DNA from 3 places in the Candidatus Endoriftia persephonae genome. Region 1 is predicted to be linked to each of the others. Evidence: predicted binding sites of a transcription regulator. Region 1 holds the regulator's gene; each other region holds the start of a gene.
What was found. Region 1 encodes sigma-54, which starts transcription at its own class of promoters, with help from an activator protein. Its sites were predicted from a motif close to TGGCANGNTNCNTGCTT; they were not measured.
Positions count from the first base shown of each region.

Region 2: a site for sigma-54 is predicted at 2,709-2,725, ahead of nirB (nitrite reductase large subunit NirB). Genes of this name have one in related genera too.
Region 3: a site for sigma-54 is predicted at 5,237-5,253, ahead of L0Y14_RS12380 (flagellar basal body-associated FliL family protein). Genes of this name have one in related genera too.

Region 1 is NZ_CP090569.1:3,416,053-3,423,485, reverse strand. It holds gene hprK (HPr(Ser) kinase/phosphatase) at 1-812, opposite strand, end outside; gene ptsN (PTS IIA-like nitrogen regulatory protein PtsN) at 809-1,279, opposite strand; gene hpf (ribosome hibernation promoting factor) at 1,297-1,626, opposite strand; gene L0Y14_RS15520 (RNA polymerase factor sigma-54) at 1,691-3,166, opposite strand; gene lptB (LPS export ABC transporter ATP-binding protein) at 3,331-4,056, opposite strand; gene lptA (lipopolysaccharide transport periplasmic protein LptA) at 4,053-4,538, opposite strand; gene lptC (LPS export ABC transporter periplasmic protein LptC) at 4,543-5,106, opposite strand; gene kdsC (3-deoxy-manno-octulosonate-8-phosphatase KdsC) at 5,113-5,634, opposite strand; gene L0Y14_RS15495 (KpsF/GutQ family sugar-phosphate isomerase) at 5,837-6,835, opposite strand; gene L0Y14_RS15490 (calcium/sodium antiporter) at 6,884-7,433, opposite strand, start outside.
Region 2 is NZ_CP090569.1:413,999-421,431, reverse strand. It holds gene nirD (nitrite reductase small subunit NirD) at 1-199, opposite strand, end outside; gene nirB (nitrite reductase large subunit NirB) at 211-2,649, opposite strand; gene L0Y14_RS01980 (NarK family nitrate/nitrite MFS transporter) at 3,110-4,576, shown strand; gene L0Y14_RS01975 (bifunctional protein-serine/threonine kinase/phosphatase) at 4,634-6,349, shown strand; gene L0Y14_RS01970 (c-type heme family protein) at 6,575-7,433, shown strand, end outside.
Region 3 is NZ_CP090569.1:2,737,232-2,744,664, reverse strand. It holds gene L0Y14_RS12395 (EAL domain-containing protein) at 1-127, opposite strand, end outside; gene ettA (energy-dependent translational throttle protein EttA) at 195-1,862, opposite strand; gene L0Y14_RS12385 (EAL domain-containing protein) at 2,205-4,805, opposite strand; gene L0Y14_RS12380 (flagellar basal body-associated FliL family protein) at 5,287-5,820, shown strand; gene fliM (flagellar motor switch protein FliM) at 5,825-6,868, shown strand; gene fliN (flagellar motor switch protein FliN) at 6,885-7,286, shown strand; gene fliO (flagellar biosynthetic protein FliO) at 7,297-7,433, shown strand, end outside.

The sequences.
Region 1 (7,433 bases):
AGGGTAGTCTGTGGAATTTCGACGCCGAGTAGGCGCTGGGTTGAATGGCTGCCTTCGAGTCGGTCCAGGTGTGAGAGTTCCTGTTCATTCATCTGCTGCAGATCGATGATCAAGTGGAGGTTTTTGACCGGCTTCACCGCGCTGTTGCCAAACATGGCGCGAACGTTGAGCAGTCCCAGTCCGCGTACCTCGAGAAAATCCTGCAGCACCGGTGGGCAGCGTCCCTGCAGGGTGTGGGCGTTGATGCGAGTGAACTCGGTGATATCGTCGGCGATCAAGCGATGTCCGCGAGAGATCAGCGCCAGCGCCAGTTCGCTCTTGCCGATTGAGGCATCGCCGCTGAGCAGCACCCCTTTACCCAGCACCTCGATGAACACGCCATGGATGTTTTTGGGCTCGGCATGGGAGGGCTGGGCCTGCTGGAAAGACGGCTGGAGATGCGCCAGTAGGCGCTGGATAACCTGGGCGTCGGGTTCGCTTGTATAGATGATTGGGGTGTTGCTGTCGGCGGCGAGGGTGCGGCAGGCGTCGGTGGGGACTAAGCCGTCGGTAAAGATCAGGGCAGCCGGGCGGCTGGCAAACAGCAGTTCAAGGTAGTGGCGGTAGCCCTTGCTGCCGAGGGACTCGAGCAGATGACGCTCAGGCGGGCCGATCACCTGGATCGGCTGTGGGCGGGCCAGGTTGAGCGGCCCCACCAGGGGGGCGTCGCCCTCTGCCTGGATGGCCCGTTCCTCACCATCGCTGTACCAGGTGAGATTGAGTTCCGCACTCAGCTGGGCGAACAGTTCGCGGATGGTGGTGGCGGGTGTCATTGCTGGCTGGGTTCGGGGCTTGGCTGCTGGATCAGCTCGATCACCTCGTCTGGGCTGCGGCACTGGCGCAGACGATCGCAGAATGTCTTATCTCCGAACAGGCTGGCGAGCTTCGACAGTAGCTGTAGATGCTCCTCGGTGGCTTCCTCGGGTACCAGCATGGCGAAGGCGAGGTCGACCGGCTGGTTGTCGATGGCGTCGAAGTCGACCCCCTGGGTGGTCTGGATGAAGGCACCGACCGCTCGCTTGATCTGTGCCATGCGGGCGTGGGGGAGGGCGATGCCCCGCCCCAGCCCCGTGCTGCCAAGGCGCTCCCGTTGTAGCAGGGCATCGAACACCATGTCCTGGCTAAGCCCGGAATCGGTGGCGGCGAATAGCCCGCCAAGCATCTCCAGGCTGCGTTTTTTACTGCTGATTTCGACGCCGCACAGGATACGCTGTGGGTCGATGAACCCTTCGGGAAACATCTTGGCCTTGTCCCTGTTCAGGGCTGCTCTGCGTCAGCGTACTTGTTGATGTTATTGCCACGATGGCTTTGCAGCTTCTCTTTATGCTTGATGACCTGTCGGTCGAGCTTGTCGATCAGTGCGTCGATGGCCGCGTACATGTCCTCTTGGACCGAGTCGGCAAACACGTTGCCGCCGTTGAGGTGGAGGGTGGCTTCCGCTTTCTGCCTGAGTTTCTCTACGCTGAGGATCACATGCACATTGGTGACGTTGTCGAAATGGCGCTCCAAGCGCTCAAACTTGCTGTCAACATAGTTACGCATCGAATCGGTGATATCGATATGGTGACCGGTCAGGTTGATTTGCATAATTAACTCCTGTTTCGGGAGGGATGCGCCGGAGATGCGGAGCATCCTCTTATTTGTCTGGTTGTCACACCAGACGCTTTCGCTCATTCGATGGGGGTATGCCCATCGATTCGCGGTATTTGGCCACAGTGCGGCGGGCGACATTGATACCCTGCTCGCTGAGTATCGTGGCAATCTTGTTGTCGCTGAGCGGCTTGTTGGGTGTTTCGGCGGCAACCAGTTTCTTAATGATGGCACGTATTGCGGTAGCCGAGCACTCGCCGCCGACACTGGTACTGACATGGCTGGAGAAGAAATATTTGAACTCCAGGGTGCCGCGGGGCGTGTGCATATATTTCTGGGTGGTAACCCGGGAGATGGTCGATTCGTGCATCTCCAGGGCTTCGGCGATGTCGCGCAGCACCAGCGGTTTCATCGCCTCCTCGCCATGTTCAAAAAAGGCCTGCTGGTATTCGACGATCTTGCTGGCGACCCGCAGGATGGTTTCGTTGCGGCTCAGCAGGCTCTTCAGGAACCAGCGCGCCTCCTGCAGGTGGTTCTTCAGGAAGGTATTGTCGTCGCTCTGATCGGCGCGGCGGATCAGTTTGGCGTATTCGGCGTTGACCCGCAGGCGTGGCATGGTCTCCGGGTTGAGCTCCACATGCCAGCTGTTGTTGCGCTTGGTGACAAACACCTCTGGGATGACATACTCCGGCTCGGTATCGGCAATCAGGGTGCCGGGGCGCGGGTGGAGTGAGCGGATCAGCTGGTTGATCGCCGACAATTCATGGTCATCGATCTTCATCTTGCGCTTGATCTGCGCCTGGTCCTGGGCCGCCAGCAGCTTAAAATGTGTGCTACACAGCTGGATCGCCTGCTCCAGATAGGCAGTCTCCGGGGGCAGCTGATCGAGCTGGATCAGCAAGCACTCCTGCGGGCCGCGGGCGGCGATACCGGGGGGGTCGAAGGCCTGAACGCGGTGCAGCACTGCCTCCACATCCTCTAGGGTCACCTCCTCCAGATCGACCGTGGAGTGGATCTCCTCGATGCTGGCCTGCAGATAGCCGTCGGGGCTGATGCTGTCGATGATGGTCAGCGCGATCGCCTGGTCCGAGGGGCAGAGGCGGGTCAGGTTGAGTTGCCACAGCAGGTGGTCCTGCAGTGAATCAGATTTGCTGCGCTGGCTGAGGAAGTCGGTATCGCTGCCCTCGCCGCCGGCGGGAGCTGGTGGCGAGTAGCTGTCGTAGACATCGCTCCACTCGGTGTCGACCGGGAGATCCTCGGGCATCTCGGGGCTGTCGGTCTTGACCTCCCGTTCGTTGTTGATGTCGTTGCCATCCGCCGGAGTTTGCTGCGCGCTTTCGCTGCTGGGATTCTCCTTGCGCTCTGTGGCGGTTTGCTCAAACTCCTCTTCGGCTTCCAGCATCGGGTTGGTGTCGAGGGCCTCCTGTATCTCCTGATTGAGATCGAGCGCGGAGAGCTGTAGCAGACGGATCGCCTGCTGCAGCTGAGGCGTCATGGTGAGGTGTTGGCCGAGTCGAAGCTGAAGTGTCTGCTTCATCTATCCATGGTCAAGTTGGTTCTCGTACGCAATTTATGTGCCTTTTCGGTTTCATTTTAGTCAAAAGCAATCGTAGGTGGAACCTCGGCTTGATCGAGAGTTGCCGTGGGTCATGTATTTGTAAACCGGCCCGGCAAAGGAGGTGCGGTCGGCCCTGCGCCATGCTACATGGTGAAGTTTTCGCCGAGATAGACGGCGCGCACCTCGGGGTGCTCAAGGATCGCCTCCGGGGTGCCCTCTTCGAGCACCTTGCCGTTGTTGATGATGTAGGCGCGGTTGCAGATGTCGAGGGTTTCGCGCACATTGTGGTCGGTGATGAGCACCCCGATATCACGCTCCTTGAGGTGGTTGATCACCGCTTTTATGTCGATGACGGCGAGCGGGTCGATGCCGGCGAAGGGCTCGTCGAGCAGCACGAAGCGGGGTTTGATGGAGAGCGCGCGGGCGATCTCCAGGCGGCGACGCTCGCCGCCGGAGAGGCTCATCGCCTGGCTGTTGCGCAGGTGGGTGATGCCGAACTCCTGCAGCAGTTGGTCGCAGCGCTTGTTGCGTGCGCTACGCGACAGTTCCTTGCGGCTCTCGAGGATGGCAAGGATGTTCTCCTCTACCGAGAGACGGCGGAACACTGAGGGCTCCTGGGCGAGGTAACTGATGCCGAGGCGGGCGCGGGTGTGCATCGGCAGGTCGGTGAGATCCTTTCCGTTAATGCGAACACTCCCACCGTCGGCGGGCACCAGGCCGACGATCATGTAGAAGCTGGTGGTCTTGCCAGCACCGTTTGGCCCAAGCAGTCCAACCACCTCGCCACTGGCGACCTCCAGGGAGATATCATCGACCACGCGCCGGCCACGGTACTGTTTGGCCAGGTTTTCGGCGTAGAGGCGTGTCATTGGTCGTGCTTTTGTGATTCGATCACCACCCGGACCCGCTGTTTGCCCTGTGCGCTGGTGCCGGCCTTGACCAGGCTGCGGCTGCGCAGGTAGGTGATGCGGTCGCTGCTGAACTCATCCTTGCCCTGCTGCAGTACTGCTTCGTCAAACAGGTAGATCTCATCTTTCTTGATGAAGTAGGTGATCTTTAGGGCGTGGCCGCGGGCCTCTTCGTGGCTCTTGTCCATCTGCTGGCGGAAGCGCACCGGCTTGCCGACGGCGACGATTTTTTCGGTTTCACCCTGGCGGCGGTGGATCCACATCTTGTCGGCCTCCAGACGCATGCTGCCCTGGCTGACCACCACGTTGCCGATGTAGACGCTGACGCCGCTGGCCTCGTCGATTTCCACGCTGTCGGCCTCAAGATAGATCGGTTGCTCCCGGTCACCGCTCAGTGCCCTGGCCTGCAACGGTAGCAGGAGTAGCAGAAGCAGAAGTGACACGCTGTTAATCGATTTCATGATAGCCACGTACCTCGGAGAGTAGCTTGATCTTAACCGGTTCCAGAAGTTGCCCTTGTAGCCCGACACCACGCAGCCAGTCGCCCTGGCTGGTAATCTGTACCCGCTGTTTGGTGCTGACATAGCCGCTGTCGGGATGGGCCCACAGGTCGCTGGTAGTGATCTGGTAGGGGCGTTTGCCGTTGCCCGCAGCGCGATCGATCTGTACCTCGCCGGGCATGAAGATCTTGTTGTTATCGCCGTAGAGGGTGGCGCTGGTTGCGGTGACTCTCCACGGCGCTGCGCCGGCTGCGTATTGCCAGAATATGGGGTGCTCGAGTTCGGTAGTGTCATCATCGGCGAAGTGGCGCATCGCTGCGCTTTTCAGACGATGCTGTGGCAGGCCATCCTGGTCGTATCTGACAGAGACCAGATCGCTGGCGTAGTAGTCGGGGTAGTGGAGTTCGGCCTGTTCCGGGCGGCTCTCCTGTTCGCCGATGTTGCTTAGCCACCAGCCAAAACCGGCGAGTGCGACGATCAGTAGCAGGCTGGTGAGCAGTGGATATTTCACAAGACGTCAGAGATAGCTCTGCAGGACACGCTGTAGATGCCCCTGGGCATCCATCAGCAGTTCGCAGACATCCCGTGCCGCGCCGCGACCGCCGGCATGCGGGGTCAGCCAGTGGGCGTGTTGAGTGACAAACGGGTGGGCGTCGTTGACCGCGATTGCCAGCCCTACCAGGCGCATGATCGGCAGATCCACCACATCATCTCCGACATAGGCGATCTCGGCATCGCTGAGGCCGAGTTTATCACGCAGCTCCTGGTAGGCGGGGCGCTTGTCGAGCTGGCCCTGGTAGACATGTTTGATGCCCAGGCTTTGCATTCGCAGGCGCACCACCTCGGAGCTGCGTCCGGTGATGATGCCTATCTCGATGCCGCTCTGCTGCAGCATCTTGATGCCGTGGCCGTCGCGGGAGTTGAAGGCTTTATACTCCTGGCCGTCGTCACCGAGGAACAGGCTGCCATCGGTGAGCACTCCGTCTACATCGAAGATGACCAGTCTGATCCTGCGCGCCTTTTCCTGAATGTCTTGCACCTGTTTTCTCCTTCAGGGAGCCGCTGACTGAATCATGGGCGGCAGCCTTGTGGTCCAAGTTCCCCGCTGCTGCGTTGTACCCCAAGGGCGTTCCTTGCGGGGCAGAATCTTGGCAATAGACCAGCTATTATCTGCAATTTCTGCCTTGCAGCGGAAAATTTAGCCTCACAATCCTGCTCGCTCAGATTCATCCGGAGGCACCCTAAACGACGCCGGCTCGTAGCAGGTCGTGCATGTTGAATGCGCCGATCAGTCGCGCGGCAGCGTCGACCACAAAAAAACCGTTGATTTTCTTCTCATCCATGATCTGCAGTGCCTCTGCTGCCAGCATCTCGGCCGGCACGGTGGCACCGTGCGGGGTCATCACCTCCGACACCAGTGTATCGCGGATGTTCAGCGGTCTGTTCAGGGTGCGTCGCAGATCGCCGTCGGTGAAGATGCCAATCAGCCGTTGCTCGGCATCCACTACGGCGGTCATGCCAAGCCCCTTCTCTGACATCTCGATCAGCGCCTGCTGCAGGCTGGCGTTGGCGGCCACCTTCGGGATCGCCTGGTCGCGGTGCATGATATCGCCAACGTGCAACAGCAGGCGTCGCCCCAGGCTGCCGCCGGGGTGCGACAGGGCGAAATCCTCGGCGGTGAAGCCGCGTGTCTCAAGCAGCGCGACTGCGAGGGCGTCACCCATTACCAGCGCCACGGTGGTGCTGGCGGTAGGCGCCAGGCCGAGCGGGCAGGCCTCTTTGTCGACGCCGACATCGAGGTGTACGTTCGCCTCCCGTGCCAGGGTCGAGCTGGGGTTGCCGGTCATCGCGATTAGCGGTGCGCCGAGGCGTTTGATCAGTGGCAGGATGGTGAGCAGTTCGCCGGTCTCGCCGGAGTTAGAGAGGGCCAGCACTACGTCCTGTGGGGTGATCATGCCGAGGTCGCCGTGGCTCGCCTCGCCGGGGTGGACGAAGAAGGCGGGGCTGCCGGTGCTAGCAAGGGTGGCGGCGATCTTGCTGCCGATGTGCCCCGATTTGCCCATGCCAGTCACCACTACCCGGCCACGGCAGTCGAGGATGAAGGTGCAGGCGCGCTCGAAGGCGGTGTCGATGCGCCCGGCCAGTGCGGTCACTGCGTCGGCCTCGGTCTCGATCACTGCCAAGGCCAGCTGGCGCAGCTTTTCTGCATCCTCGCGGGGGAGCGGTCGATTGTCTCGCATACCTGATCCTGTTGGAAATCGTTCTGCTGTCTGCCGGTCGGGAAGGGTTTATCGCAGGCCATTAAATATGAAGAGTTGATAGCCGACAAATGCCGCCACCAACAGCAAGCCTTCGAAGCGGGTGAGTCGGCCGTTCTTGCCAAAGCTGTAGCCCAGGGCGAACAGCGCCACGGTCAGGCCGAGCATCATCGGCTGATCGCGGGTCAGGGCGGCCGGGTCAAACGGGCCGGGGGCGAGTAGGCCGGGCAGGCAGAGTACCGCCAGCAGGTTGTAGAGGTTGGAGCCGACCACGTTGCCGATGGCCAGGTCGTCTTCGCCCTTGAGGGCACTGGTGATGCTGGCTGCCAGTTCCGGCAGGCTGGTGCCCAGGGCGACGATGGTGAGGCCGATCACCAGGTCGCTGATACCGAAGGCGGTGGCGATGTTGACCGCCCCCCACACCAGCATGCGTGAACTGATTAGGAGTGCCATCAGCCCCAGCGCGAGCCACAGCAGCGCCATCTTAGTGGGCATGTCGTGAGGGATTTCGGCGTCGAACTCGCCCACCATCGGATCACTGGCGGAGCCGGTCCTGGCGGTGTGGATCATCCAGGCAAGC
Region 2 (7,433 bases), 600 kb from region 1:
GTAGCGGACAGGTGACGGAGGTGCCGTGCATGATGCCTTGCGACAGAGGGCCGCTCTTGTGCGGACAGGCATCCCGGATCGCATAGACCTGATCGTCACTCCCCCGGAACACAGCGATATCCATGTCACGGGTCTTGATCATGCGGGAGCCGAGCACCGGGATCTGCGCCAGCGCTACTACTTCAGTCCATTTGCTCATCGTCTTGCTCCTTACACTGCCAGTTGGATAGGGGTGAATTCGTTGGCCTGAGCGCCATCGGCCCGCGCCTTCCAGGGATCGACCTGGGCATAGCGCTGGCTCAGTTTGAAGCGTTGGTAGAGGGTCTTGCGTCCCACCTCGTCTTCCAGGATGCGCTGCTTGATATAGCCCAGTCCCACGCGCTCGACCCAAGGGGCGGTACGCTCCAGATAGTGGGCCTGTTCGCGATAGAGCTGGGTGAAGGCGCCGCAGTACTCCAGCACCTCCTCTGCAGTCTCCACCCGGCACAGCAGGTCGGTGACACGCACCTTGATACCGCCGTTGCCACCGATGTGCAGCTCGTAGCCGGAATCGACACAAACCACGCCGAAGTCCTTGATGGTGGCCTCGGCGCAGTTGCGCGGACAGCCGGAGACCGCCAGCTTGAACTTGTGTGGCATCCAGGAGCCCCAGGTGAGTTCTTCCAGCTTGACACCCAGACCAGTGGAGTCCTGGGTGCCGAAGCGACACCAAGTCTTGCCGGCGCAGGTCTTCACTGTGCGCATCGCCTTGCCGTAGGCATGACCGGAGACAAAGCCCGCCTCCGAGAGATCCCGCCAGACCGCCGGCAGATCCTCTTTTTTTATGCCGAACAGGTCGATGCGCTGGCCACCGGTGACCTTCATCTCCGGCACCTCGAACTTGTCGCAGACATCGGCGATGGCGCGTAGATCCTTGGGGGTACAGAGGCCACCAAACATCCGTGGCACCACCGAGTAGGTGCCGTCCTTCTGGATGTTGCCGTGGGCGCGCTCGTTGATGAAGCGTGACTGAAGGTCATCCTGGTATTCGTCGGGCCAGTTAGCCAGCAGATAGTAGTTGAGGGCGGGACGGCAGCTGGCGCAGCCGTCCGGGGTTTTCCAGTTGAGGTAGTCGAACAGCTGGCGCATCGACTTGAGTTGTTCTTTCTGGATCGCCTCCATCACCTCATCGTGACTCAGCTCCGTACAGCTGCACATCGCCTGCTTGTTCGGTGAGGCGTCGTAGCCTTCGCCGACGGTGCTTGCCAGTATCGCCTCCACTAGGCCGGTACAGGAGCCGCAGGAGGCGGAGGCCTTGGTATGGGCACGCACCTCTTCGAGGGTGAACAGACCCTTGGTGCTGATAGCATTGACGATGTCGCCTTTACAGACACCATTACAGCCGCAGATCTCCGCGTCGTCGGAGAGCATCGCCACGCGAGTCTCATCGCCGTGACCCGCATCGCCTAGGTCGTGTTGGCCAAACAGGATGGTGCTGCGGAGGCTGGAGATGTCGGTGCCCTCACGCAGCAACTGGAAGTACCAGGTACCATCCATGGTATCGCCGTACATCACCGCACCCTTGATCCGGTTGTCGCGAATCACCAGCTTCTTGTAGACGCCCTGGGCCGCATCCTGCAGCACCAGGGTCTCATCACCCTCCTCCTCGTTGAACTCACCCGCGGAGAAGAGGTCGATGCCGGTCACCTTCAGCTTGGTGGAGGTGACGGAACCTTCGTAACGGCCATAGCCAAGTTGGGCCAGATGGTTGGCGCAGACCTTAGCCTGCTCAAACAGAGGCGCCACCAGACCGTAGCAATCACCCCGATGTTGTACGCACTCTCCCACTGAGTAGATTTTCGGATCGAAGGTCTGCATGGTGTCGTTGACCACGATGCCGCGCTCGCAGTGGATGCCCGCCTGCTGCGCCAGCTCGATGTTGGGGCGGATACCCACCGCCATCACCACCAGGTCGGCCTCGACAGCAGAGCCATCGGCAAACTTCACGCCGGTGACATGCTCGTCACCAAGGATCGCCTCGGTCTGCGCCTCCATCAGGAACTTCAGGCCCTTCTGCTCCAGGGATGCCTTCAGCAGGTTGGCCGCCGGCTTATCGAGCTGGCGCTCCATCAGGGTATCCATCAGATGCACCACGGTGACATCCATACCGTTCTTCATCAGACCATTGGCAGCTTCCAGACCCAGCAAGCCGCCGCCGATCACGACTGCCTTTTTATGGCTAGCGGCGATTTCCAACATGATCTCTACATCTTTGATGTCGCGGAAACCGATCACCCCACGCAGGTCGGCACCGGGCACAGGGATGATGAAGGGAGTAGAGCCGGTGGCAATCAGCAAACGATCATAGGCGACCGACTTGCCCGATGTGCTCTTCACCTGACGCGCGACTCGGTCGATCTCCACCACCGGATCACCGGCGTGCAGGATGATGCCGTTCTCGGCGTACCACTCACGGTTGTTGAGGACGATCTCGTCGAACGTCTTCTCACCGGCCAATACCGGCGAGAGCATAATGCGGTTGTAGTTGGGGTGAGGTTCGTCACCGAATACGCTGATCTCGTATCTGCCCGCCTCTTCGAGTTTGAGCAACTCCTCCAGGGTGCGGATACCGGCCATACCGTTACCGATTAAAACCAACTTCTCTTTCATCTTTACCCTCTACATCTGATCCTGAAGCGGAACATCACCGCTCTGCTTTCAGATCCTCTGAGCAAAGGCCATGCCAGAATCAAATATCGAGGTTTATCTCCTTATTTATCGGGCAACATCGATGCAATAGGAAAGCCAGCACAGAGTTGCCTCACCCATCCACGCACCATCCTGGTGCATTTACTACCATGTCTGCCCTGCAAAAAACCCTGGTGTTTTTGATGGAGGGGCGGAGTCAAATTTGACTCCGCCCTCTATAGAACAGTCGGTGCCATTCGGGGCTGAGCGCGCTGTTCAAAAATAGAACATCACTGCTCCAGCACGCACCGATTTCGAACTTCACAATAGGACCTGGGCCGACAGAGCCCCTCTAATTCACCATATAATTCAACAAGATATGGTGATGGCATGGATTTCGCATGTGAATAACGCATTATCCAAGTAGCGTAGGAATTCCCTCATGTCGGAAAGCAAGCTCAACCTTTTTTCTTTCACAGGAAAGGTAAAGACACTCCATCTCACCTGGTTCGCCTTCTTCCTGACCTTCATGGTCTGGTTCAACCACGCGCCGCTGATGGCCGCGATCCAAGAGGCCTTCGATCTGACCACGCAGGAAGTGAAGGCGCTATTGATCATCAACGTAGCGCTGACCATCCCGGCGCGGATCGTGATCGGTATGCTGGTGGACCGGTTCGGCCCACGGATCATCTTCTCCTCACTGCTCCTCTCCTCCAGCTTCATCTGTTTCTGGTTCGCCATCGCGGACTCTTATACCGCCCTGCTGGCCAGCCGCTTTGCCCTGGGCTTTGTCGGTGCGGGCTTTGTCATCGGTATCCGCATGATCGGTGAGTGGTTCCCCGCCAAGCAGGTCGGTGTTGCTGAAGGTATCTATGGCGGCTGGGGTAACTTCGGTTCCGCCGCTGCAGCCATGATCCTGCCCACTCTGGCCCTGATGTTTGGTGGTGACGATGGCTGGCGTTACGCCGTCGCCGCCACCGGCGCAATCACCCTGGTCTACTCTTTCATCTACTACCGGTTGGCGCGCAACACGCCGAAGGGCTCCACCTACTTCAAGCCGAAGAAGACCGGCGCCATGGAGGTGACCAGCAAGGGTGACTTTTTCTTCTATCTGCTGATGAATATCCCCATGTATGCGGCCCTGGCGGTGCTGACCTGGAAGCTGGGCCCGGACAACCTGAAGATCCTCGGCGCCAGCGCCGCCAACGCCATCTATATCGGCCTAGCTGCCCTCTACGCCTATCAGACCTCCCAGGTATGGCGCATTAACAAGCATGTCTTTAAGGAGGAGGTACCGGAGATCCACCGCTACAAATTCAAGCAGGTGGCGATCCTCGATCTGGCCTACTTCGTGACCTTCGGTTCTGAGTTGGCGGTAGTCTCCATGCTGCCTCTCTTCTTTAAGGAGACTTTTGACCTGAGCATAGTGCAGGCAGGTCTGCTGGCATCTGGCTTTGCTTTTATGAATCTGGTGGCGCGTCCTAGTGGCGGCCTCTTCAGTGACAAGTTCGGTCGTCGCAAGATGCTCAGCCTGCTCATCACCGGACTGGCCACCGGCTACTTCATTCTGGGCCAGATCACCTCGGGTTGGCCGCTTGCACTGGCTGTGATCGCCACCATGGCCTGCTCCTTCTTCGTCCAGGCAGGTGAAGGCGCGGTGTTCGCCATGGTACCCCTGGTCAAGCGCCGCATGACGGGACAGGTAGCCGGTATGGCCGGCGCCTACGGCAACGTGGGTGCGGTCACTTTCCTTACCATCTTCTCCTTTGTCTCACCCCAGATTTTCTTCCTGGTGATTGCTGGCGCAGCTGTCGTCTGCCTGCTGGCGGTTCAGCTCCTGGATGAACCCCAAGGCCACACTGCCGAGGTGATGGAGGACGGTAGCGTGCAGATGATCGAGGTGAGTTAAGCTAAACCGACTCAACCATTGTAGGAGCGCCGCTAGCGGCGCTCCTACGGGACGAATATGAGCACCAAACTCGAAATCGACTACGCTTTCCGCAGTGAGGCTGGTGTCAAACAGAATAATGATGACACCTGCAACGTCTGCATCCCCGAGGACAATCTGCTGCTGAGCAAGGGGATTGCCGCCGCCATCGCCGACGGGGTGAGCTCCAGCGAAGGTGGCGGGCGGGCCAGTCAGATCTGTGTCTCCGGGTTTCTCTCCGACTACTTCAGCACCCCCGAGTCGTGGAGCGTCAAGACCTCTGCCGGCAAGGTGCTGGGGGCGCTCAATCGCTGGCTCTACAGCCAAGGGCAGTCCGACTATGATTCGGCACGGGGCATGCTGACCACTTTCAGCGGCCTGGTACTCAAGTCGACCACCGCCCACATCGTGCATATCGGTGACTCCCGTATCTATCGCTATCACAATGGCGACCTGGAGCAGATCACCCGCGACCATCGAGCCTGGGTCTCCAAGGAGAAAGAGTTCCTCTCCCGCGCCATGGGCGCCGACCCACACATCGACATCGACTACCATGCAGTCGCCGTGGATGAAGGCGACAGCTTTATCTTCACCAGCGACGGCATCCACGACTTCCTCACCCGCCGAGAGCTGCTGAAGATTCTCAACAGCAATAATTACAATCTGCAGGCCTGCGCCAATGCGCTGGTAGAGACAGCGCTGGAGAACGGCAGCACCGACAACGCCAGCTGCCAGATCATTCACCTGTTGAAACTCCCGCAGGAGACTGAGGCCGACATCTTCCAGCGGGTCTCAGATCTGCCATTTCCACCCGACCTTCAACCCGGCATGAAGATCGATGGCTACGAGATTCTGCGTGAGATGCACGCCAGCAAACGCAGCGAGGTGTTTCTCGCGCTGGATCTCACATCAGGCGATAAGGTCGTACTGAAGACCCCGTCGGTCAACTATCGGGATGATGCAGACTACCTGGAGGGTTTTCTGCTTGAGGAGTGGGTGGGCCGACGTATCCGCAATGCCCATATCCTGCGCATTCTCGAACCCCGCAACCGCCACTTCCTCTACAACATCAGCGAATACGTGGAGGGGCGCAGCCTAGGCCAATGGATCCAGGACAATGGCCCGGCGGATCTGCACCAGACCCGCGCCCTGGCGGAGCAAATCATCGACGGCCTGAGGGCGCTGCACCGCATGGAGATGTTTCATCAGGATCTGAAGCCGGACAACATCCTGATCGATAGCCACGGCACCGTGAAGCTGATCGACTTCGGCTCCACCCGGGTCGCAGGCATGGAGGAGATCGAGAGTGAGATCGACCACAGCACCCCCCAGGGCACCCTCGATTATGCAGCGCCAGAATGTCTGCGCGGTGAGTCCTGCACCCATGCATCGGACCTCTACTCCCTCGGCGTCATCCTGTATGAGATGCTGACCGGGAAACTGCCCTATGGTGAGAGCGACAGCCCCCACCTAAAACAGAGACTAAACTACCGTCCCGCGCGCCGTTACAATCCTGAGATTCCCGCCTGGGTGGACGCTGCACTTGAACGGGCGGTGCACCCGCTTGCTTCAAAGCGCCACAAGACATTGTCAGAGTTGCAACACGATCTGGCGCATCCCAACCCCATTTATCGTGAACAGGCAGAACTGCCGCTGCTGGAACGCAATCCTCTGCTCTTCTGGCAGACCCTGGCCGGATTGCTGCTGCTCATCATCATCAATCTACTGCTGCTCTATCTACAGATCAAACCTTGAGAGAGCTCTCGCAGCGGCAACCCAACAATATTTACCCGGCAAAATGGAGATAGGGCCTGTGGCCGCCGCGTGGCATCGATTGAAATCAAGGACAAGGATTATGTCGGGCACAGCCCAACTTATACATGTGCCTGTTTAATTGCAGGGCCAACAGGGATCATTGTCCTGTTCCAACGGAGGATCTATTCTTTCGAGAGGCCCAAAAGAATAACAGGCTCTTAAACAATGCGGCTCCAGTCAAAACTACTACTCTCTTTCGGTTCGGTGCTGATCGCTGCTTTTATCCTAGTAGAGATCATCGGCTACCAACAGACCCACGAGAAGATGCTTGCGGGGCTGCGCCAGGATGCACGGGAGATCCGGGCCATCCTGATGGCCACCCGCCGGGTCTATCAGCATCAATTCGTCGACAGCGGCCTGCCGCTAAACGAGAAGACCCTCGGCTTTCTGCCCGCCCACGCCTTAAGACGGATCTCAGATGACTTTCGCAACTGGAGCAGCAGCGGGCTGAGCTTCAACAATGTCTCTGACCGCCCCCGCAACCCGAAGAACCAGGCGGATGCGATCGAGCTGGAGGCAATGGACTGGTTCCGCGACCACCCCAAACAGAAAGAGCGCCTGACCCCCTTCACGGACCAACAGGGTCAATCCTACTACCACTTCTCAAGCCCTATCTGGATCGAGGAGTACTGCCTGAAGTGCCATGGCGACAAAGACGCGGCGCCGGAGACCATCCGCGAGACCTACGCCACATCGTACAACTACCAGCTGGGTGATCTGCGCGGCCTGATGAGCATCAAGCTGCCTGCCCACTTCATCGAGGATGAGGTGCTGGCCCAACGCCTCAACGAGATGTGGGGCCACCTGCTCGCCTTTGCCCTGGCCTTTGGCTTCGGCGCCTGGCTGCTACGCAGGCTGGTCATCCAGCGACTGACATTGCTCCAGTCGGCGGTGGGCGATCTCGCCAAAGGTAATTATGCCACCCGGGTGCCGGTTCAGGGACGGGACGAGTTATGTGAACTCGCCTCAGCCTTCAACACGATGGCAGAACAGCGCCAACAGGCCGAGTCATTGCGCCAGGAGA
Region 3 (7,433 bases), 680 kb from region 1:
GGCGGTGGGCATGGTGCTCTTGGTGCTCGTGCCAGACGTAGTAACTGAGCATTGAGGCGAGCATCAGTAGGGTGAGGATGACGAATTGAAAACTCGGCTGCTGCCTCAGATGATGCTGTGTCGACAAGGGGGTATCCTCCGCACCGGGCGGGGCTTCTGGCCCCAGCCCAGGTGCGAGACGCTGCGGTCCGATCTCATCCTGAGAGCCGTTTGTATTTGATTCGGTGTGGCTCGATTGCTGCTTCTCCGAGGCGGCGCTTCTTATCCTCCTCGTAGTCCTGGAAGTTGCCCTCAAACCAGACCGTCTGACCCTCATCTTCGAAGGCGAGGATGTGGGTGGCGATGCGGTCGAGGAACCAGCGGTCATGGCTGATCACTACCACGCAGCCGGGGAAGGCGAGCAGCGCCTCTTCCAGGGCGCGCAGGGTCTCCACGTCGAGGTCGTTGGTGGGCTCGTCGAGCAGCAGCAGGTTGCCGCCGCGCTGCAGCAGCTTCGCCAGGTGCAGGCGGTTGCGCTCACCGCCGGAGAGGTCGCCGACCCGCTTCTGCTGATCGCTGCCCCTGAAATTGAAGCGGCTCAGCCAGGCCCTGGAGTTGAACTCATAGCGTCCGACGGTGATGATGTCGCGGCCGTCGGAGATCTCTTCCCAGGCGGTCTTGCTGCCGTCCAGGGCGTCGCGGGATTGATCAACGTAGGCGATCTCGACACTCGGACCGATGCGCAGTTCGCCGCCATCGGGCTGCTCCTCGCCGGTGAGCATGCGGAACAGGGTGGTCTTGCCGGCGCCGTTGGGGCCGATGATGCCGACGATGCCGCCCCGTGGCAGATTGAAGCTAAGCTCATCGTAGAGCACTCGGTCGCCGTAGGCCTTCTTCAGCTGGTTGGCCTCGATCACCAGCTCGCCGAGGCGCTCGCCGGGCGGGATGTAGATCTCGTTGGTTTCGTTGCGGGCCTGGAACTCTTGGCTCTGCAACTCCTCGAAGCGTGCCAGACGTGCCTTGCTCTTGGCGTGGCGCCCCTTGGGGTTGGAGCGTACCCACTCCAGCTCGTGTTTCATGCTCTTGACCCGGGCCGCCTCGCTCTTCTGCTCCTGCTCCAGGCGCGCCTCCTTCTGCTCCAGCCAGGAGGAGTAGTTGCCCTCCCAGGGGATGCCGTAGCCCCGGTCCAACTCCAGGATCCAGCCCGCCACGTTGTCGAGGAAGTAGCGGTCATGGGTCACCGCTACCACGGTGCCGCTGTATTCGTGCAGGAAGCGCTCCAACCAGGCCACCGACTCGGCGTCGAGATGGTTGGTCGGCTCGTCCAGCAGCAGCATGTCGGGCTTCTCCAGCAGCAGCTTGCACAGTGCCACCCGCCGCCGCTCGCCGCCGGAGAGGGTGCTCACGTCGGCCTCCCAGGGCGGCAGCCGCAGCGCGTCGGCGGCGATCTCTAGCTGGCGCTCGATGTTGTGGCCGTCGCTGGTTTGGATGATGTTCTCCAGCTCCGCCTGCTCCTTGGCCAGGGCGTCGAAATCGGCATCGGGCTCGGCGTAGGCGGCGTAGACTTCATCGAGACGGGTTAGCGCCCGCTTCACCTCGCCCAGCGCCTCCTCCAGGTTGCCGCGCACATCTTTGCTCTCGTCGAGCTGAGGCTCCTGGGGCAGATAACCGATCCGGGTCCCCGGCTGGGGCCGCGCCTCCCCCTCGATATCGGTATCGATCCCGGCCATGATTCGCAGCAGGGTCGACTTGCCTGAGCCGTTGAGACCCAGCACGCCGATCTTGGCGCCAGGAAAGAAAGAGAGGGAGATATCGCGCAGGATCTCGCGCTTGGGCGGGACGATCTTGCCCACCCGGTTCATGGTGTAGATGTATTGGGCCATGGTCTCGGTCTTGGATTCCAGAAAAGAGAAAGGACAGGCGACGATTTTCGCACAAATCGGCGGCGGGCATCACCAGAGATGTAGGTTGGGGGGAGGAACAAATCCCAACTGGTGCCTGCCGCCAGCCACTCACCTGTAGGTCCGGCTTCAGCCGCACTTGTTTGTCCGGCTAAAGTCGCACCTACGAGGGTCCGATTATCCTTGTCACACCGCTCTGCGGTGTGGCGTACCTTAAGCATTCTTACCGAGGCCAGCTTGATCCTGCATGAGCTGTCGAGGCTGGACAAGGGGGAGATCATCCCGCTTCCCTCCGAGGAATCCGCAGCGGAGCTGGCGGGGATATCACCCAGTGGTGCACAGTGGTAATTTGCAGGCCTGCAGCAACTCATCGACCTCCTCCCGGGGTACCGGGTGCGAGTAGTAGAACCCCTGTCCCAACTGACAGCCCATGGCGGCTAGGGCCTGGGCCTGGGCCTCGGTTTCGATACCCTCGGCCACCACCTCCATTTGGAACCCATGGGCGATGCGGATAATGCTCGCCACCAGTGCGGACTGGGCGGTGTCATTCAGGAAACCAGCGACGAAACTGCGGTCGATCTTGAGCACCTGGGCTGGCAGGCGGTGGAGATAGGCCAGTGAGGAATAACCGGTTCCAAAGTCGTCCAGAGCGACCTTGAAGCCCATCCCACGCAGGCGATTCAGCACCTGTCCCGCGGATTCGGGGTCGCGCAGCAGTAGGCTCTCAGTGATCTCTAGGCGAATCTGCTCCGGCCTCACTCCGGCCGCCTTAGTGGTAGACAACAGACAGTCCATGAAATCACCTTGGGCAAAATGCTTGCAGGAGAGGTTCACCGCCAGATGGAGACTATCCATGGTGTCTGTGGCAAAGCGGCTGCGCCAGTCCACTAGGGCCGCGCAGGCCTGCTCCAGCATGTGGCGGTCGATGTCGCGCACTATCCCGGCCTCTTCCGCGGCGGGAATGAATTCCCCCAGGGAGATTATGCCTCGCTCGGGGTGGCGCCAGCGCGCTAGTACCTCGAAGCCGTGGATGGTCCCGTCGGTCAAGTCCACGATGGGTTGGTACCAGGCCTCGATCTGGCCCTCGACAACGGCGGCCCGCAGGTCCTGCTCCAAGGTCAGGACTTGCTGTGCGGCACTGTGCATCCCCACATCAAAGATCACGGTACGCCCCGTGCCCTCGGCTTTGGCCTGGTACATCGCGGTGTCGGCGTCGCGCAGCAGGCCATCGGGGCTTAGCTCCAGGGTATCGGTGAAGGCGATACCGATACTGGTGGAGGTGGTCACCCTGCGTCCATCAAGATTAAACGACTCTTCCAAGGCACGATGGATACGCTCGGCGATATGGGTGACGGTGGCTGGGTTAGCGACCTCTTCCAGCAACACTGTGAACTCGTCCCCTCCTAGGCGCGCCACGGTGTCCTGGGGGCGGACGCAGCCTGCAATGCGTCGCGCCGCCTCGCTTAGCAGCCGGTCCCCATGATCGTGCCCCAAGGCATCATTGATGGTTTTGAAGCGATCCAGGTCGAGAAACATCACCGCCGAAAGAACCTCCCCTTGACCTCGTCCCCCCCCCAAATGATGGCGCAGGCGATCCAGGAACAGACTACGGTTGGGCAGGCCGGTCAGCTCATCGTAAAAGGCCTGGTGCTCCAGACTCTGGCGGGCGAGATGGCGCTCAATCAGATTGCCGAGGATGTCGGCCACCGAGGTTAGGAAGAGCTGCTCCTGCTGGTCCCGGACATGACCCTCGGCGATATAGAGAGTAAATACGCCAAGCAGGCGTTCGCCGCTGTGGATGGGCATGCAGTAGTGGCCGTGGGCAGTCATGTTGGGATAACGGGTCTCGTGGCGCTCGTCCACGCAACCCGCGAACACCAGCTCGCGCGTGCTTGCGGCCCGCCCGCAGAGGCAGTGGCCGAAGGAGATCTGGGCGCAGGCATCGAGCAAAACGGGGGCCAGCCCTACCTGTGCAGCCATGTGCAGGCTCTCAGTCTCGGGATCCGCCAGGAACACCGCCCCCCTGGGCTCCAGGTCGGCCAGGGAGCTACGCGTGGTCACCTCCAGGATGCGGTGCAGACGCGATTCGAAGGGCATCTCCGCGAGGGAGATCTCGAGGATATCGCCCAAGGTGCGCTCATTGTCCAGTTCGCGTTTCAGTTTGCCCTCCATGGCCACACGCTGCCGTGCCCATCGCCCGGTCAGGACGTAGCCCCAGATGCCTCCCCCCAGCCCGAGGAACCAGATCAGGCCATAACCCAGCCAGACGCCCATGCGCTGTCGGGCCATGATTGCCTGCAAGGGGTCCAGGGGCACCCTCACCGAGAGTCCACCGAGGATTTCGCCGGTCTTCACGCCCTGACCTCGATGGCAGTCCAGGCACTCTGCCGAGGCGATGCGTGGTCGCAGTTCGCGCCACCAACGTTTGCCCTCCTCGACCACCATCTCCCCCCACTCCGATGCTCCGGAGCGAATGCGACGCAGGGCCTCTCGCTCCCAGGTGTCTGGGGCATTTTTTTCGGATAGGGGATCGATGGCGACGGCCCGCACCCGCACCCGGTCACGGCCCGGCGTCATCTCGTCTACCAACCTGATCAGGTAGGAGGAGTTCACTAGGGTGAGTGTTCCGCTATTTGGACCAGGGATGTCCCGGTAGGAGAGGTGGGCGAGGAAGGGGTTGGGCTCCACCCCCTTGGCCACGGGTACGTAGATCCCACCGACATGGGTTACGAAATAGCGCATGGCGGCCTGGGTTTCCAGTGCCGCTCGCGCCTGATTGCGCCCTTCGTCCAACAGAACCCCCCCCTGCTGCCACAGGTTCCAGGCCAGGGTCCCACCGAGCGCGAGGGTCCAGAGCATCGCTGCGGCGAAACCCAAGATACGGCGGCGTTTAGTGGAAACTCGTAAGGAAGGATCGTTGGTCATAATGTCGACTGCTCGGCTGGGCATCCCTTACTTTGACTGAATGTTATGAGCTAGCGGCATGGCGTGGCACGCAGCTCTCGAGACTCACAACCGCCCAGTGTGGATGATGAGGTATAGGATGTCCATTCCCAGAGATGAGTAGGGATTCAGGCACGAGCATTGATCATAAAGGGTCGATGAGATAATTGTCTCTCGCTTTTGTTGATGGTTAATACGCTTCCATCATGGTGCATTGTGACGCCGGTTAGGAAGTGGGGGGAGGCCATCTCATCGACTCCCTTACCCTGAAGCCTGACCTATAGGCGGGAGCGCCGTTTGTTGGTGGCCGACCCTGCCGTTATTTTGCCGGTCGTCCACTCATCTCTTGTCAATAAACCGGCATTGGCGGCCATGCTTTGTCTAACTCCATGACAAATCCACTAATTCTCTGCTGGCACTCATTTTGCATCTGGATTGTCGAAACAATCTTGGGGAGTGGGCAATGGCCAAAGATGCGGCAAAAGAGGATCTGGAGCTGGGCGATGAGAAGCCCGGCAAGAAGAAGCTGATCATCATCATCGCGGTGGCGACGGTATTGCTGTTGGGTGGTGGTGCGGCGGCCTATTTTCTGCTGATGGGTGATGAGGCACCGACAGAGGAAGAGGTGGCGCAGGAGCAGGAACAGGCCAAGGAGGAGGAGCCTGCAGCGGAGGTCGAGAAGGGGCCGCCGCAGTATCACGCCCTCGATCCGGTGTTTGTCGTCAATCTTCCGGGCAAGCCGAGCCTGATACAGGTTGGCGTGACTGTGCGGGTGCGCAGCGACCAGATGGTCGAGTTTCTCAAGCATAACGACCCGATGATTCGCCACCACTTTCTTGACCTGCTTGGAGCGAAGGATGGCAAGGTGCTGAAGAACCGCGAGGCGAAGGAGGCGCTGCAGCGGGAGATGCTCGACAAGCTCAACGGCATCGTCAAGGAGCTGGATGGACCGGGCGAGGTCGAGGCCCTCTATTTCACCAACTTTGTGATGCAGTGATCTGATGAGTACCAACGATCTGCTCTCACAAGAAGAGATCGATGCCCTGCTACATGGCGTCGACAGCGGCGATGTCAGCACCGAGGCCGAGGTCGAGGTGGATGCTGGGGGGATCTCGAGTTACGACTTCGCCAGTCAAGACAGGATCGTGCGTGGGCGTCTTCCGACCCTGGAGATGATCAACGAGCGTTTTGCCCGCCACTTCCGCACCAGTCTTTTCAATATGCTGCGCCGCTCCGCAGATATCTCAGTCTCCGGGGTGCAGATGCAGAAGTTCTCCGAGTTCGTCCACAGCCTGTTTGTGCCGACCAGCCTGAACATCGTGCGCATGCGTCCGCTGCGTGGCAAAGCCTTGATCGTGATCGACCCCAAGCTGGTGTTTGCGGTGGTGGACAACTACTTCGGTGGCACCGGGCGCTTCCACACCAAGGTCGAGGGGCGCGACTTCACCCCCACCGAGCTGCGGGTGATCCAGCTGCTGCTGAAGCAGGCGTTCGGCGATCTGCAGGGGGCCTGGAAGCCGGTGTTTCATGTGGAGTTCGAGTACGACAGCTCCGAGGTCAACCCACAGTTTGCCAATATCGTCAGCCCCTCCGAGGTGGTAGTGGTGACTAGCTTCCATATCGACCTGGAGAACAGCGGCGGTGATTTCCACATCTGCCTGCCCTATTCGATGTTGGAGCCGATCCGTGAGCTGCTCGATGCGGGTGTGCAGAGCGACCGGGGTGAGCGGGATGAGCGCTGGGAGCGCTCCCTGCGCGAAGAGATCCTCGGTGCCAAGATCGAGCTCAAAAGCATCCTCACCGAGACCTGTGTGACCCTACGTGAGCTGTCGAAGCTGGACAAGGGGGACATCATCCCGATTGAGCTGCCAGAGGAGGTGGAGGTGACCGCTGCCGAGGTGCCGGTCTTCCGCGGCAAGCTGGGGGTCTCCGATGGCAACTATTCGGTACGCATCTCGAAGTGGATCAAACCGAAACGGCAGGAGGCGTTGCACGAATATCTTGAGTATGAGACGGATTCTGCAGCCGGATCCGCAGCGGAATAGAGACAGGACTTGAATCATGAGTGATACAGAAAATAGCGAGCAGGGTGCTGAAGTGGTCGGCGACGAGTGGGCCGAGGCCCTGGAAGAGCAGAGTGGCAGTGAAGGTGGTGCAAATTTGCCGGCGGTGAATGGCGCGGAGGATGAGGATGATGCCGAAACGGTCAGCCTGGATGCGATTCTTGATGTGCCGGTGATCATCTCGATGGAGATCGGCCGCACCAAGATCAACATCCGCAATCTGCTCCAGCTCAATCAGGGCTCGGTGGTGGAGCTCGACCGGCTCGCCGGCGAGCCGATGGATGTGCTGGTCAACGGTACTCTGATCGCCCAAGGCGAGGTGGTGGTGGTGAATGAAAAGTTTGGCCTGCGTCTGACCGACATCATCAGCCCTGCCGAGCGGGTCAAGCGGCTTAGCTAGGGGCCCTCTAATGATCCGCCTCAGCGCAATCCCTCTATTTTTATGCAGCCTGCTGGCGACGGCGGCGGAGGCCCCGGGCGGCAAGGTGGGCGGCACGATGCTTGAGCCGATGTCTGCGACGCAACTGCTGGAGACCGCCGGTGGTCT